DNA from 3 places in the Mycobacterium sp. NPDC003323 genome. Region 1 is predicted to be linked to each of the others. Evidence: predicted binding sites of a transcription regulator. Region 1 holds the regulator's gene; each other region holds the start of a gene.
What was found. Region 1 encodes LexA, which represses DNA repair genes until DNA is damaged. Its sites were predicted from a motif close to CGAACANNTGTTCG; they were not measured.
Positions count from the first base shown of each region.

Region 2: a site for LexA is predicted at 1,326-1,339, ahead of ACWDUN_RS01740 (DUF222 domain-containing protein). Genes of this name have one in related genera too.
Region 3: a site for LexA is predicted at 2,676-2,689, ahead of cofD (2-phospho-L-lactate transferase). Genes of this name have one in related genera too.

Region 1 is NZ_JBSFSB010000001.1:796,733-800,749, reverse strand. Features, by position in the region: gene ACWDUN_RS03585 (oxygenase MpaB family protein) at 1-915, shown strand, start outside; gene ACWDUN_RS03580 (DoxX family protein) at 912-1,328, shown strand; gene lexA (transcriptional repressor LexA) at 1,393-2,067, shown strand; gene ACWDUN_RS03570 (sunset domain-containing protein) at 2,068-4,017, opposite strand, start outside.
Region 2 is NZ_JBSFSB010000001.1:420,920-424,936, forward strand. Features, by position in the region: gene ACWDUN_RS01730 (FAD binding domain-containing protein) at 1-880, shown strand, start outside; gene ACWDUN_RS01735 (DUF3349 domain-containing protein) at 880-1,194, shown strand; gene ACWDUN_RS01740 (DUF222 domain-containing protein) at 1,495-2,817, shown strand; gene ACWDUN_RS01745 (DUF6498-containing protein) at 2,893-3,702, opposite strand; gene ACWDUN_RS01750 (hypothetical protein) at 3,840-4,017, shown strand, end outside.
Region 3 is NZ_JBSFSB010000010.1:67,489-71,505, forward strand. Features, by position in the region: gene ACWDUN_RS20935 (NUDIX hydrolase) at 1-131, opposite strand, end outside; gene ACWDUN_RS20940 (coenzyme F420-0:L-glutamate ligase) at 128-1,474, opposite strand; gene cofD (2-phospho-L-lactate transferase) at 1,471-2,469, opposite strand; gene ACWDUN_RS20950 (WhiB family transcriptional regulator) at 2,932-3,201, shown strand; gene ACWDUN_RS20955 (metallopeptidase family protein) at 3,214-3,636, opposite strand; gene ACWDUN_RS20960 (DUF3499 domain-containing protein) at 3,787-4,017, shown strand, end outside.

The DNA.
Region 1 (4,017 bases):
CACGATGCCGAAGACGCCGGCCGGCCCGAGCTGGTCCCGCTGGACTCACTGACCGCCGAGCACACCGGGCGCTGGACGTTTCTCATCGTCGACGGGGCGGCGTTCATGATGCAGGCCATGGAGCCGGTGATCGCCGAGATCACCGGCCGCTACTCGGCGGCCTTCCACGGCGACCCGGGTGGCCGCGCGATCCGCTCCGTCGACTCGGTGCTGCGGTGGACCTACGGCGGCACCGAGGCCGTCGCCGAGGGCAACCGGGTGCGCGCCATGCACCAGCCGATCACCATGCGCAGCGCCGCCGACGGCAAGCAGATCAGCGCACTGAACCCGCAGTCCTATCAGTGGGTGATCGCCACCGGCTACATCGTCACGGCCCAGGGCGGCCGGCTGCTGGTGGGGCGTGAGTTCACCGCCGACGAGAAGGCCGAGTTGCTACGCGACAACCGCCGACTGGCCCGGCTGTTGCACGTGCCGATGCGCGACTACCCGCAGACCCCGGCCGAGATGGATGCCTACTTCGAGTCCTGGATCGACAGGCTGGAAGCCACCCCGCAGGCACTGCAACTGATCGGCGAGATGAAGACCGGCAAGGTCGACCTGCCGCCATCGGTGCCCGCGCTCCTGCGCCCGCTGGCGCGCCGGATCCTGCGCCCCGGGCTGCGGCTGAATTACCTCTCGGTGGTGGGGCTGCTCGATCCGCGGTTGCGCGCGAAGCTCGGCGTCACCTGGAGCACGGCCGAAGAGCGTGAACTGCAGCGCATCTACACCGTCATCCGCACGGCCTACCGGATCCTGCCGGATCGGCTGACCTATTTCCCGCTGGCCTATCACGCCCGCAAGCATCACGAGTGCCTGGAGAAGATGAAGCAGCGCCAGCAGAAGTCCTTCGCCTACAACCTGCCCGGTGCCCGATGAGTGAGGTGCCCGCACCGCCGCCCACCACCCGCGCGCGCAGCATCGCCCGCCTGACGCTTGCCGGCGCGATGATCTTCGCCGGCCTCAGCCACCTGTTCTGGGCCCGTGAAGAGTTTCAGGCTCAGGTGCCGAAGTGGGTTCCGATGGATGCCGACGGTGTCGTGATGGCCTCCGGTGGCGTCGAGATCACCCTCGGCGTCGGCCTGGCCCTGCTGCGACGCGACCGCGTCCTGGTCGGCCGGCTGCTGGCGGCGTTCTTCGTGCTGATCTTCCCGGGCAACATCGCGCAGTACCTCAACCATGCCGACGGTTTCGGCCTCGACACCGACACCAAGCGCCTGGTCCGGTTGTTCTTCCAGCCGGTGCTGATCGCCTGGGCGCTGTGGTCGACCGGGATCCCGCGACGCCGATGAAGACACGCGACACGCCTCGAACACATGTTTGATTATCGGTGCGGCGGCGACTACATTCAGCCCCATGAGCGACAGCAGCGACACCCCTGAGGCACGCTCCGGCCTGACCGAGCGTCAGCGCACCATTCTCGAGGTCATCCGCACCTCGGTGACCACCCGTGGCTATCCACCGAGCATCCGGGAGATCGGCGACGCCGTCGGACTCACGTCCACCTCGTCGGTCGCCCACCAGCTGCGCACCCTGGAACGCAAGGGCTATCTGCGGCGCGATCCCAATCGCCCACGCGCGGTGGACGTCCGCGGCGCCGACGACACCGTGACGCCGATCGTCGCGACCGACGTCGCGGGCTCCGACACACTGCCGGAGCCGACCTTCGTCCCGGTGCTCGGACGCATCGCCGCGGGCGGACCGATCCTGGCCGAGGAGGCCGTCGAGGATGTCTTCCCGCTGCCCCGCGAGTTGGTCGGCGAGGGTTCACTGTTCCTGCTGAAGGTGGTCGGCGAGTCGATGGTCGACGCGGCGATCTGCGACGGCGACTGGGTCGTCGTCCGTCAGCAGAACGTGGCCGACAACGGCGATATCGTCGCCGCGATGATCGACGGCGAGGCCACCGTGAAGACCTTCAAGCGGACCAAGGGCCAGGTGTGGCTGATGCCGCACAACCCGGCGTTCGAACCGATCGACGGTAACGACGCCGTGGTGCTCGGCAAGGTCGTCACCGTGATCCGCAAGGTCTGATCAGTCGGCCCGCACGAAACCGTTCGCGCGGGCGAACTCCTCACTGGCGAACCAGATCTCGGCCTCGGTATCGCGGTAGCCGCGGCTGCCCGGCGCCCAGTACAGACCCGTCTTGGTGTCCGCCTTGATCGGATAACCCTCGGGGGCCCGGTAGCGGTCGGTGGTGGCCAGCCGCATGGACGTCCAACCGGCGTCTTCGGCCTCGTCGTCCGGTGCCGCCGCCGCGTGCCGGCCGCTGGGGACCTCGGGCTCGTAGGACGGCAGCGGCGGGACCCCGACCACCGCGGTCGGCGGCTCGACGTCGAGTTCGGGTACCGACGGCTCCGGCGGCAGCGTTTCGATGCGGGTGGGCGCGGTGTCCACCGCGTCCTCGTCGAACACCGGCTCCTGCGGTGCTTCCGCCGGCTCCGGCTCAGCGCCGTATTCGGGCTCAGCGCCGTATTCGGGCTCGTCGCCGTATTCGGGCTCGTCGACGTACTCGGCGTCGACGAAATCGTCCCGATCGTCGTCGTCGAGATCCTCGCCGAGATCGTCGGTGAAGTCGTCGGCGGGACGGGCACCGGCCTCGGCCGAACGCTTGGCATACGGCGGGGTCTCGCCGACCGGCGGCACCAGCGCCCACGGGCTCTGCGCACTCTGCTGCTCGTAACCACCGTCGTGCAGCACGCCGGTCTCGGGTTCCGCGTCGCGGCGGGCGTCGGGACCGTCATAGCCGTCATAACCGTCGTAGCGGTCCTCGTAGCCGCCGTAACCCCGGTCGTAGTCCTCGAATCGGTCGTCGCGGGAGCGCCGATTGCGCAGCACCGCAACGGCGATCACCGCGATCAGGCCGACCAGCGGGATCAGGCCGAGCAGCCACCACCAGCGCCACGTGTACCACTTGTCACCGTCACCGCCCGACGCCGCCTCGGGTGCGGCCGACGGGTTCTGCGGCGCCTCCGCGCCGGGCACCTGCAGACCGGTCAACTGCGATTGCAGGCCGGCCGGCTCGGTGCTGAACTGATTGGTGGACGAGTCCCAGGAGATGGACCCGCCGTTGAACTGCTGGGTGACGATGTTGCCGTTCTCGGTCTGATCCGCCTTGGGTGCGCCGAGCTCACCGGTTGCACCGCCCAGCTTCTGCCATGCCGCATTCATCGCGCCACGGACGATGACGGCACCGAAATCGGGCGTCCAGAAGATGACCGGCTGGTCCTCGGCGGCGAACGGCACCACCGCACTCTGCGGAGCCAGGCCACCATCGGCTTCGCTCGCGGTGGGAAATCCGAGATCCCCGGTCGGCCCGCCGACACTCTCGTACTTGGCCAGCACCTGACCGGTCACCACGTTGGCACCGGTGGCCGGGCTGTAGAAGATCTTGCCGCCGGCGTAGTTCTGACCGACACCGTCGGCACCGATCGCGTACTGCGCACCCTCCTCGGCACCCAGCGGGCCGAGCTCCCCACCGGCCGCCCGGCGGGCCGCGGCGATGGCCGAGGTGGCGTCCGAGGGAACCTCGACGGCACCGAGTTGACCCGCCAGTTCGGGCGGGACCGTCGTGAAGGTTCGAGTCTTGCGGTTCCAGGAGATCTCACCACCGGTGAACTTCTGGCTGACCACATCGCCGTCGGTGGTCTCGTCCTCGCTGGGCACCCCGAGCACCCCGGCCGATCCGCCCAGGGTGTCCCAGGCGCTGTTGATCGCACCGCGGACCACCCGGGCACCGGTGTCCGGTGTCCAGAAGATGACCGGGCTGTCCGGGGCATTGAACGTGACGTTCCGGCTGTTGGCCGCGCGGCCCGGACCCTCATCGATGGTCGGAAAGCCCAGGTCACCGGTGGGCCCGCCGAGAGATTCGTACTTCTCCAAGATGGCGCCGGTCATGATGTGGGCACCGGTCCCGGGGGTGAAGAAGATCTTGCCACCGGCGAAGTTCTGGCCGAAGCCCTCACCCGCGGGATAGACGCCGCC
Region 2 (4,017 bases), 380 kb from region 1:
GAAACTGGGCGTCGAGACACCCGATGCGCTCGTCGACATCGGGCGTCTGGATCTGCGCGCCGTGACCGCCACAGCCGACGGCGGTGTGTTGATCGGTGCGAACGCCACCAACAGCGCGGTCGCCAACGACCGGCTGATCCGGCGGCAGTATCCGATGCTGTCCCAGGCCACCCTGTCCGGGGCCACAACGCAGATCCGCAACATGGCCACCGTCGGCGGGAATCTCATGCAACGCACCCGCTGTCCGTACTTCATGGATCCGGCGTTCGGTCAGTGCAACAAGCGTGCACCGGGCAGCGGGTGCGCCGCGCAGGGCGGCTTCAATCGCGAACATGCGTTGTTCGGTGCCGACACGTCATGCGTGGCGGTGCATCCCTCGGACATGGCCGTCGCGCTGGCCGCCCTCGACGCCCGCGTGCACACCATCGGTCCGGACGGGCCGCGCCGCATCGACATCGCCGACTTCTTCGTGCTGCCGGGGCGCCACCCCGAGCGCGACAACGTGATGCGCCACGGCGAGCTGATCACCGGTGTCGAACTGCCGACGTCGCCGCTCGCCCGGAACAGCTGGTATCTGAAAGTCCGTGATCGGCACAGTTATGCGTTCGCGTTGGTGTCGGTGGCGGCAGGGATCGGCATTGTCGACGGCCGGATCAGCGCGGCGGCGGTGGCACTGGGCGGGGTGGCAGCCAAACCGTGGCGGGTGGCCGCGGCCGAGGCCGCACTGATCGGATCCCCGGCCTCCGAGACCGCATTCGGTGCCGCGGCCGACGAACTCCTTGTCGGCGCGGAGCCGCTGGCGCAGAACGGATTCAAGATCGCGCTGGCCCGCAACAGCATTGTGCGTGCGTTGCGTCGCGCCGCCGATACACTCGGTTGATGACCGTCTCGTCGATGGTGAACTCGGTGGTGAAGTGGCTGCGCGCGGGCTATCCGGACGGCGTCCCCGGACCCGACCGGGTACCGCTGCTCGCGCTGCTGCGGGCCACGCCGCTGAGCGAGGACGAACTGCGCGAGGTGGTCCGCAATATCGCGGAGGCCTCGGCGCCGGCCGATATCGATGATCCGATCACCCGCGATGACATCGAGACGTTCATCGCCGAGTACACCCGTCACGACCCGGGGCCGGAGAACACCGCCAGGGTGGCGGCGCGACTGGCCGCCGCCGGGTGGCCGCTGGCGGATCTGCGCTAGTTCGGGGCCCGGCAAGGGCAGGCTTCCGGCGGTTGAGGACCCCGAAGTGTCACCGATGTCCTGATACACAATTTCCCCACCAATTCCCGTCTCGGAAATCTGTTGCATGGCGATCAGATTCGGCGTAGACTCGAACATAAGTTCGAAGCGAAGTGGCTCCCACTCTCCAGGTGAGCCCGTGTCGGCGGCTACCGGTCGCCGAAAAGGTTCGACGACCCTGACGAGGGTTTGGTCGAGCCGTGGTGCCCCTTATGGGGCGAGTGTGTGTGTTTGGCCTTGTCCGAAAGGTTGGGTCCCGTTATGGACGCCACCCATTTCAGTTCTTTCATCGATGTGCTGATCGACGATCTCGCACCGTCTGCTCCACCCGATGATGACGTCGGGCGGACGTTGTTTCATCTGCTGGACTGTCCGCGGAAGGTGATCGACGAGGCGGCGCTGTTGGCGGTGCTGGCGGCGGCGGTGACGGCCCGCAATCTGTTCGATCATGTGATCGCTTCTGCGGTGGCGGCGGCGGAGCGTTTGGGGGTGCCGGCGCGCAAACGTCTGCGCAGCGGGGCTGATCTGCTCACAGCGCTGGGGATGTCTCCGGGTGCCGCGCAGCGCGCGGCACGGGTGGGACGCGCGGCGCCCGGTCTGCCGGCGTTGACGCGGTCCCAACGTTTGGGTGGGTTGGGCATCGAGTTCGTCGACGCGGTCGGTAAAGGCGTGGCCCATATCGAGCGCCGCGTCGAGCTGTCCGAGGAAGACCGCGCGGCGGTGGTGACCAAGTTGATGATCCAGACCACCCCGGGTCAGGTGGACGCCAAGGCCCGGGCGATCGCCATCGACAAGACCGCGGCACAACCGGTGGGGGAAAGACCGGTGCCGGTGGCCGAGGACACCGGCCTCAACGAGATGACCCTGATTCAGAACAGCGAGGGCCGATTCGAGGCCACGTTGGATCTGGATGTGGGTACCGGGGAAGAGCTGTGCGCCGCCCTGGATCCGTTGTGTAGGCCCGTCCCTTTGCCGGACGGCTCCCCGGACCCTCGCCCCATCAACACACGTCGCGGCGACGCGATCGGGCAGATCTTGCGCACATACTTGTCGCAGTCGACACGACCGATGTCCGGCGGGGTGCTGCCGCACGTCACCCTGATCCGGCCGAACGCCGCAGCGGCCGGTGACGAAGAAGTCGACAGCCTGGGTTTCGGTGGCCCGATCAGCACCGCCACCGCCGATCTGATCGCCTGTGACTCCACGCTGACCTCGGTGATCGTCGACCATACCGGGGTCCCACTCGATCTAGGGCGCAGCGAGCGGCTGTTCACTCCTGCGATCCGTAAAGCGTTGGGGATACGCGACAAGGGCTGTGCGCATCCGGGGTGTGGCCGGCCGGTGTCATGGTGCGACGCCCACCACATCCGACCCTGGGGTGCCGGCGGCGAAACAAGCCTGGACAACGGTGTGCTGCTCTGCCGACTACACCACACCCAGATCCACCACGGTGGCTGGCAGGTCTACCTCGGCCCCGATCGCCACCCCTGGTTCATCCCACCACACGACCCAACCGGACCCGAACCACCACACCTGCGGTCGCACGCCCGACGCACCATGACCGACCTACCGGCCGCCGCATAACCCAAAGATTCAGCGCACCTTGAAAACTGAACAGTGAGCCGGCTGCGCGGTGTCTCGCAACGGAGCCGCCCGCACCTAAACGCGAGGTTCCCAGGGGTGCTCGTTGGCCTCAAGGCGCTGCCGTTCCTCGGTCTGCTCCTCGGCCCAGAAGTCCTCGAACTTCTTGCCGGGATGCACATTCGGGACGCGATTGAGGATGTTGCTCAGCCATTCGGGTGGTCGTGCGGGTTTCCACTGCGGCAACGCGGAACTCAGCTGCGCCATGGTCCTCAGAACAACGAACACGCCGAAGAAGGCGTCCGGCGTATCGGTGATCGCAATGGCGAGGAAACCGATCAACAGCGTCATGTGCACAACCATGACGCGGCCGAGAACCTGGCTGCCGATCTCCTCCAAACGGCGGAACGGCCAGTTGCGCAGTTGGGTGAGATCCACCAGGAAGTCGACCGTCATGAACGCGAATACGCTCAGGGTTCCGAAACCGACACTGCGCCAGTCGACCTGAACCAGGTGTCCGACGCCGTTGTGGTTCAGCAGGAGGAGCACCACCCCGAGGAAGATTCCGTGCACCGCGCAGAAGCTCAGGCAGATGACCGCGAAGCTGGACATGTACGTCGAGAGCGATTTACCGCTGCGCCGTCGCCCGTTGACCGTGTAGCGGTATCGGCCACCGTCCTTGCCGGCAGCGTTGTAGTCATAGTGCCCGCGCTTGGGCGACCAGCGTTGATGCAGCGCAATGCGCGCCAGGATGAACAGCGACGCCGTCAGCGTCTCGAACCAGTACACCGCAAGCGTGGTGGCACCGGACCAGTCCTGGGTAAACCACCCCCATACGGGTACCGCGATCACGCCCAGTAGCGAGATCAGGTGCACAACGCGAGTCACGACGACGATCGTCGCACGCAGATTCGGCTGCGGGCAGTACTCGGTCTACCGCGGCGCGGCAGTTTCGGCAATTTATCTACGCACGTGTCAAAACGCGCTAACTTGACGGTTGTCAACGATCGATTCCTGGAGGCAGCGTGTCGCACATTTCGGCGTGGATGGGTGCGGGTGTGGTCGCCGCGGGGGTTTCCGCCGCAATGGTCGTCGGGGCTGATGTGGCGAGCGCCGACACCGGTTCAGACGCCTCGGCCGGGTCTGCGACGAGCTCCTCCGGCCGTGATCAGACGCGTCCCAGTCGGTCTGAGAGAGCGTCCG
Region 3 (4,017 bases), on a different contig from region 1:
TCGCACGCGCGCAGGCAGGCGTCCGGGCGGGCCAGCACGAACGCCAGCACCGCGTGGCGCAGTGCATCCTGACCCGGATCGGTTGTCTGCCAACGCGACAACGCCTCGATGACCGAGGAGTGCAGGCTCACCGGTACTCGAGCAGACCGTCGGTTCCGACCGGCTCGCGAACACCGTGCGGTTCGGCGGGATAACCGATGGCGATGGCGCCCAACGGTTCCCAGTCCGCCGCGATATCGAGTTCGGCGCGCACGATATCGGCGGCGAAGATGGTGGAGCCGACCCAGCAGCTGCCGACCTCACGCACGGCCAGCGCCACCAGCAGTGCCTGTACCGCCGCGCCCGCGGCCACGGTGAACATGGTGTGCTCGGCGGCGGTGCGGGCCGGGTCCGGATAGCTGTGCGCACCGTCGGGCACCATGAACGGGATGACGAGCTCGGGTGCGTCATAGAGCAGTCGGCCGCGTTCGGTGCGCCGCGCCGCATCCTCGGCCGAGCGGCCGTCGCCCACCAGATCCTGTTGCCAGCGTTCGCGCATCGCATCGAGCAGCCGCACGCGGGTCGTCGCGTCGCGCACCCAGACGAAGCGCACCGGGCGGGTGTGGTGCGGGGCCGGTGCGGTCAACGCCTCGGCGACGGCCTCGCTGATCAGTTCCGCGGGCACGGGATCGGTGGCAAAGCGGCGCACCGACCGGCGCAGCAGCTGAGCCTGCCGGCGGCCGAGGTCGATGGCCTCGGCGGTGCCGAGCCAGAACAGGTCCTCCTCACCGCTGCGGACCAGGGTGCGTCCGCTCGACCCGTCATCGTGCAGGGTCAGTCCGCGCACCACCGCCACCGGGATGCCGGTGAGCTTGCCCTTCACCAGATCGGCTGCCGCGGCGAGTTCGTCGGCGACGGCGATCTCGGTCACCACGAGTTCGTTGCCGTGCCCGTCGTGGGCGCCGGCGTAGCCGTGCAGCACGGTCAGCCCGGCGGCGCCGATGGCGACATCGGTCTGGCCGGTGCGCCACGCGCGGCCCATCGTGTCGGTCACCACGACACCGACCCGCACGCCGAGTCGTTCGGCCAGCGCGGCGCGCAGGGCGGCGGCGCTGCCGTCCGGATCGACCGGCAGCAGCGCCAATTCGGCGCCGTCGACATTGGATCCGTCCACGCCGGCCGCGGCCTGGATCAGTCCGATGGCGTTCTCGGTGATCAGCGTCTTGCCCTTGCGGGCCAGCACGCGCACGGCTTCGTCGTCGATGAGTCTGCGGCGCAGCGCGTCTCGCTGCTCCGGGTCGGTGGGTGCGGTGACGATGCGGCCCTCGGCCTTGGACAGCACCTTGCTGGTGATGACGACCACGTCGTCGTCGCGCAGCCAGCCGGCGGCCGCGGCGATCGCGGCGGCGACATCGTCACCGGGCCGGAACTCGGGCAGGCCGGTGACCGGGATGATCTCGCACACGGCCGCACTGCCGTGTTCTGCGGCGCTCACAGTTGCAGTCCCGCCAGACTCAGCCCGGCGCGCACCATCTGTGCCGTGGCGGCGGGATCGGACATCAGCAGCGGCGCCTGCGCCACGGTGACACCGTCGATCTGGGCGCTGTCGCCCTCGTCGATCAGCCAGCCGTCGAGGATGCCCACACCGCTGCGGGCACCGTAGTGCTTGCCCACACCCTCCGAGGACGACTCGACCCCGATGACGGACAGGCATTCGTCGGCCATGCCGCGCAACGGCTTTCCGGCGATGATCGGGGAGTAGCCGATGACGGGTGCCGGCGTGGCCCGTAACGCGGCGCGGATACCGCCGACGGTGAGGATGGAGCCGATGCTGACCACCGGATTGGACGGTGCGATCAAAACCACATCGGCACCATTGATCGCTTCCGTCACACCCGGTGCGGCAGTGGCCTTGTCGGAGCCGATGAACGCGAAGCTGTGTGTCTCGATCTTGGCCCGGTAGCGCACCCACCACTCCTGGAAGTGGATGGCCTTGCGCTCGCCGTCGGGATCGGTGACCACGACGTGGGTCTCGCTGCGGTCGTCACTGGCCGGCAGCAGCCGGGCCCCGGGCGCCCAGCGGGTGCACAGCGCCTCGGTCACCGCAGACAGTGCATAGCCCGCGCGCAGCATCTGTGTGCGGACCAGGTGGGTGGCCAGGTCGCGGTCGCCCAGGCCGAACCAGTCGGGCTGCACGCCATAGGCCGCGAGTTCGGACTTGGCATGCCAGGTTTCGTCGCGGTGCCCCCAGCCACGCTCCGGATCGATACCGCCGCCCAGGGTGTACATGCAGGTGTCGAGGTCCGGGCAGATGCGCACACCGAACATCCAGGCGTCGTCGCCGACGTTGACGACAGCCGTCAATTCGTGTTCTGCCGCGTCATCGGGTTGGATGGCGGGATCGGCAAACTGGCCCAGCCGCAACAGATGCTGGACCCCGAGCAGGAACCGGGCGCCGCCCACGCCGCCGACCAGAACGGTGACCTTCACGCCCTCAGACCCTAGGCCAGCCGGCTTTCTTCGTCGTCGCCGCCCGGGGTGTGGCGAACACGCCGGAGCACGGACACGCCGGATCTATGTCACGGGATGGTATGAAATCCGGCCGTTCCGCTTGACCGAGGCAGCTAACAAGTGTCTAATCACATCAGTGTCATTTCAGGGTTCGCCCACCGGATTTGGTGGCGCAGACCGAGATTCGATCAGTTGTTCGAACAGGGGATGGCCGGACATCACAATAGTGATAGCAGGGGTAGTGCTGGAGGGGTTGAGTTTTCGTGCCAGCAGGGGCTCCACCGAGGGAACAACCATTAGGTGAGGAGGCGGAACATGTCTTTTGAGCAGGTCGATCTCGACCGCGTGCTCCGGTTCGACAACCGGATGCTCGGTTCAGTGGGCAGTGCACCGCACACCACTACCGGTCCGGATTCGAACGAAGTGATCGCACGCCCGCAGCTGAGTCTGGTGCCTGACCGCGCCGACAACGGCGTGCCGGCCGATGATGACGATGATCAGTGGCAGGAGCGCGGTCTGTGTGCGCAGACCGACCCCGAGGCGTTCTTCCCCGAGAAGGGCGGCTCGACCCGCGAGGCCAAGCGCATCTGCCAGGGGTGCGAGGTTCGCGACCGCTGCCTGGAGTACGCCCTGGCCAACGACGAACGATTCGGCATCTGGGGCGGTCTGTCCGAGCGTGAGCGCCGGCGCCTCAAGCGCGGCATCATCTGAAGTCCGGACGCGTCAGGCGTCGTCGGCGGGTGAGTCGATGACGTCGGGGTCCACCCCCAGGTAGGTGGCCACCTGCGCCACCAGCACCTCATGCAGCAGGTCGGCGAGTTCGTCGGTGTCCTTGGCCCGACGCTCGATCGGTTTGCGGAACAACACGATTCGCGCCCGCGTGGCATTACCGCGGACGTCGACACCGGCCGGTATCAACCGGGCCAGGGCCACCGGGCCGTCCGCGACCACCTCCGGTGGCCACTGCACGCTGTCGGGATCCTTGGGCGCGATGCGCGGGATCTCGTCGACCGCCACGTCCAAGGTGGACACCCGGCTGTGCCACCGGCGCTCGATCGGCTCGTAGGCCTCCAGCACCGCCATGTCGAACCGCTCGCCGCGACTGCGCCACCCCGGGACCGTCGGCGGCAGCAGCGGGCCGCGCATTCCGCGGCCGCGCCGTGATCCCCGATGCTTGCGCTGCGCCACGGGACAGATGGTAACGGTTGATAATCGTGGGGTAACGGTTGGAGATCGGCGGCCCGCCACGCGCGTGTCCGGACCCCCGAGACGGTGCCGCACGATAATCTTCGGAGCGTGAACGTTCCCCGTCGCTGCTGCAGGCCCGGGTGCCCGCACTACGCCGTGGCGACGCTGACCTTCGTCTACTCGGACTCGACAGCGGTCGTCGGACCGCTGGCAACCGTCTCCGAGCCGCATTCCTGGGATCTGTGCGTCGTGCACGCCGGGCGGATCACCGCCCCGCGCGGGTGGGAACTGGTGCGCCATGCCGGACCGTTGCCCGCCCACCCCGATGAGGACGATCTG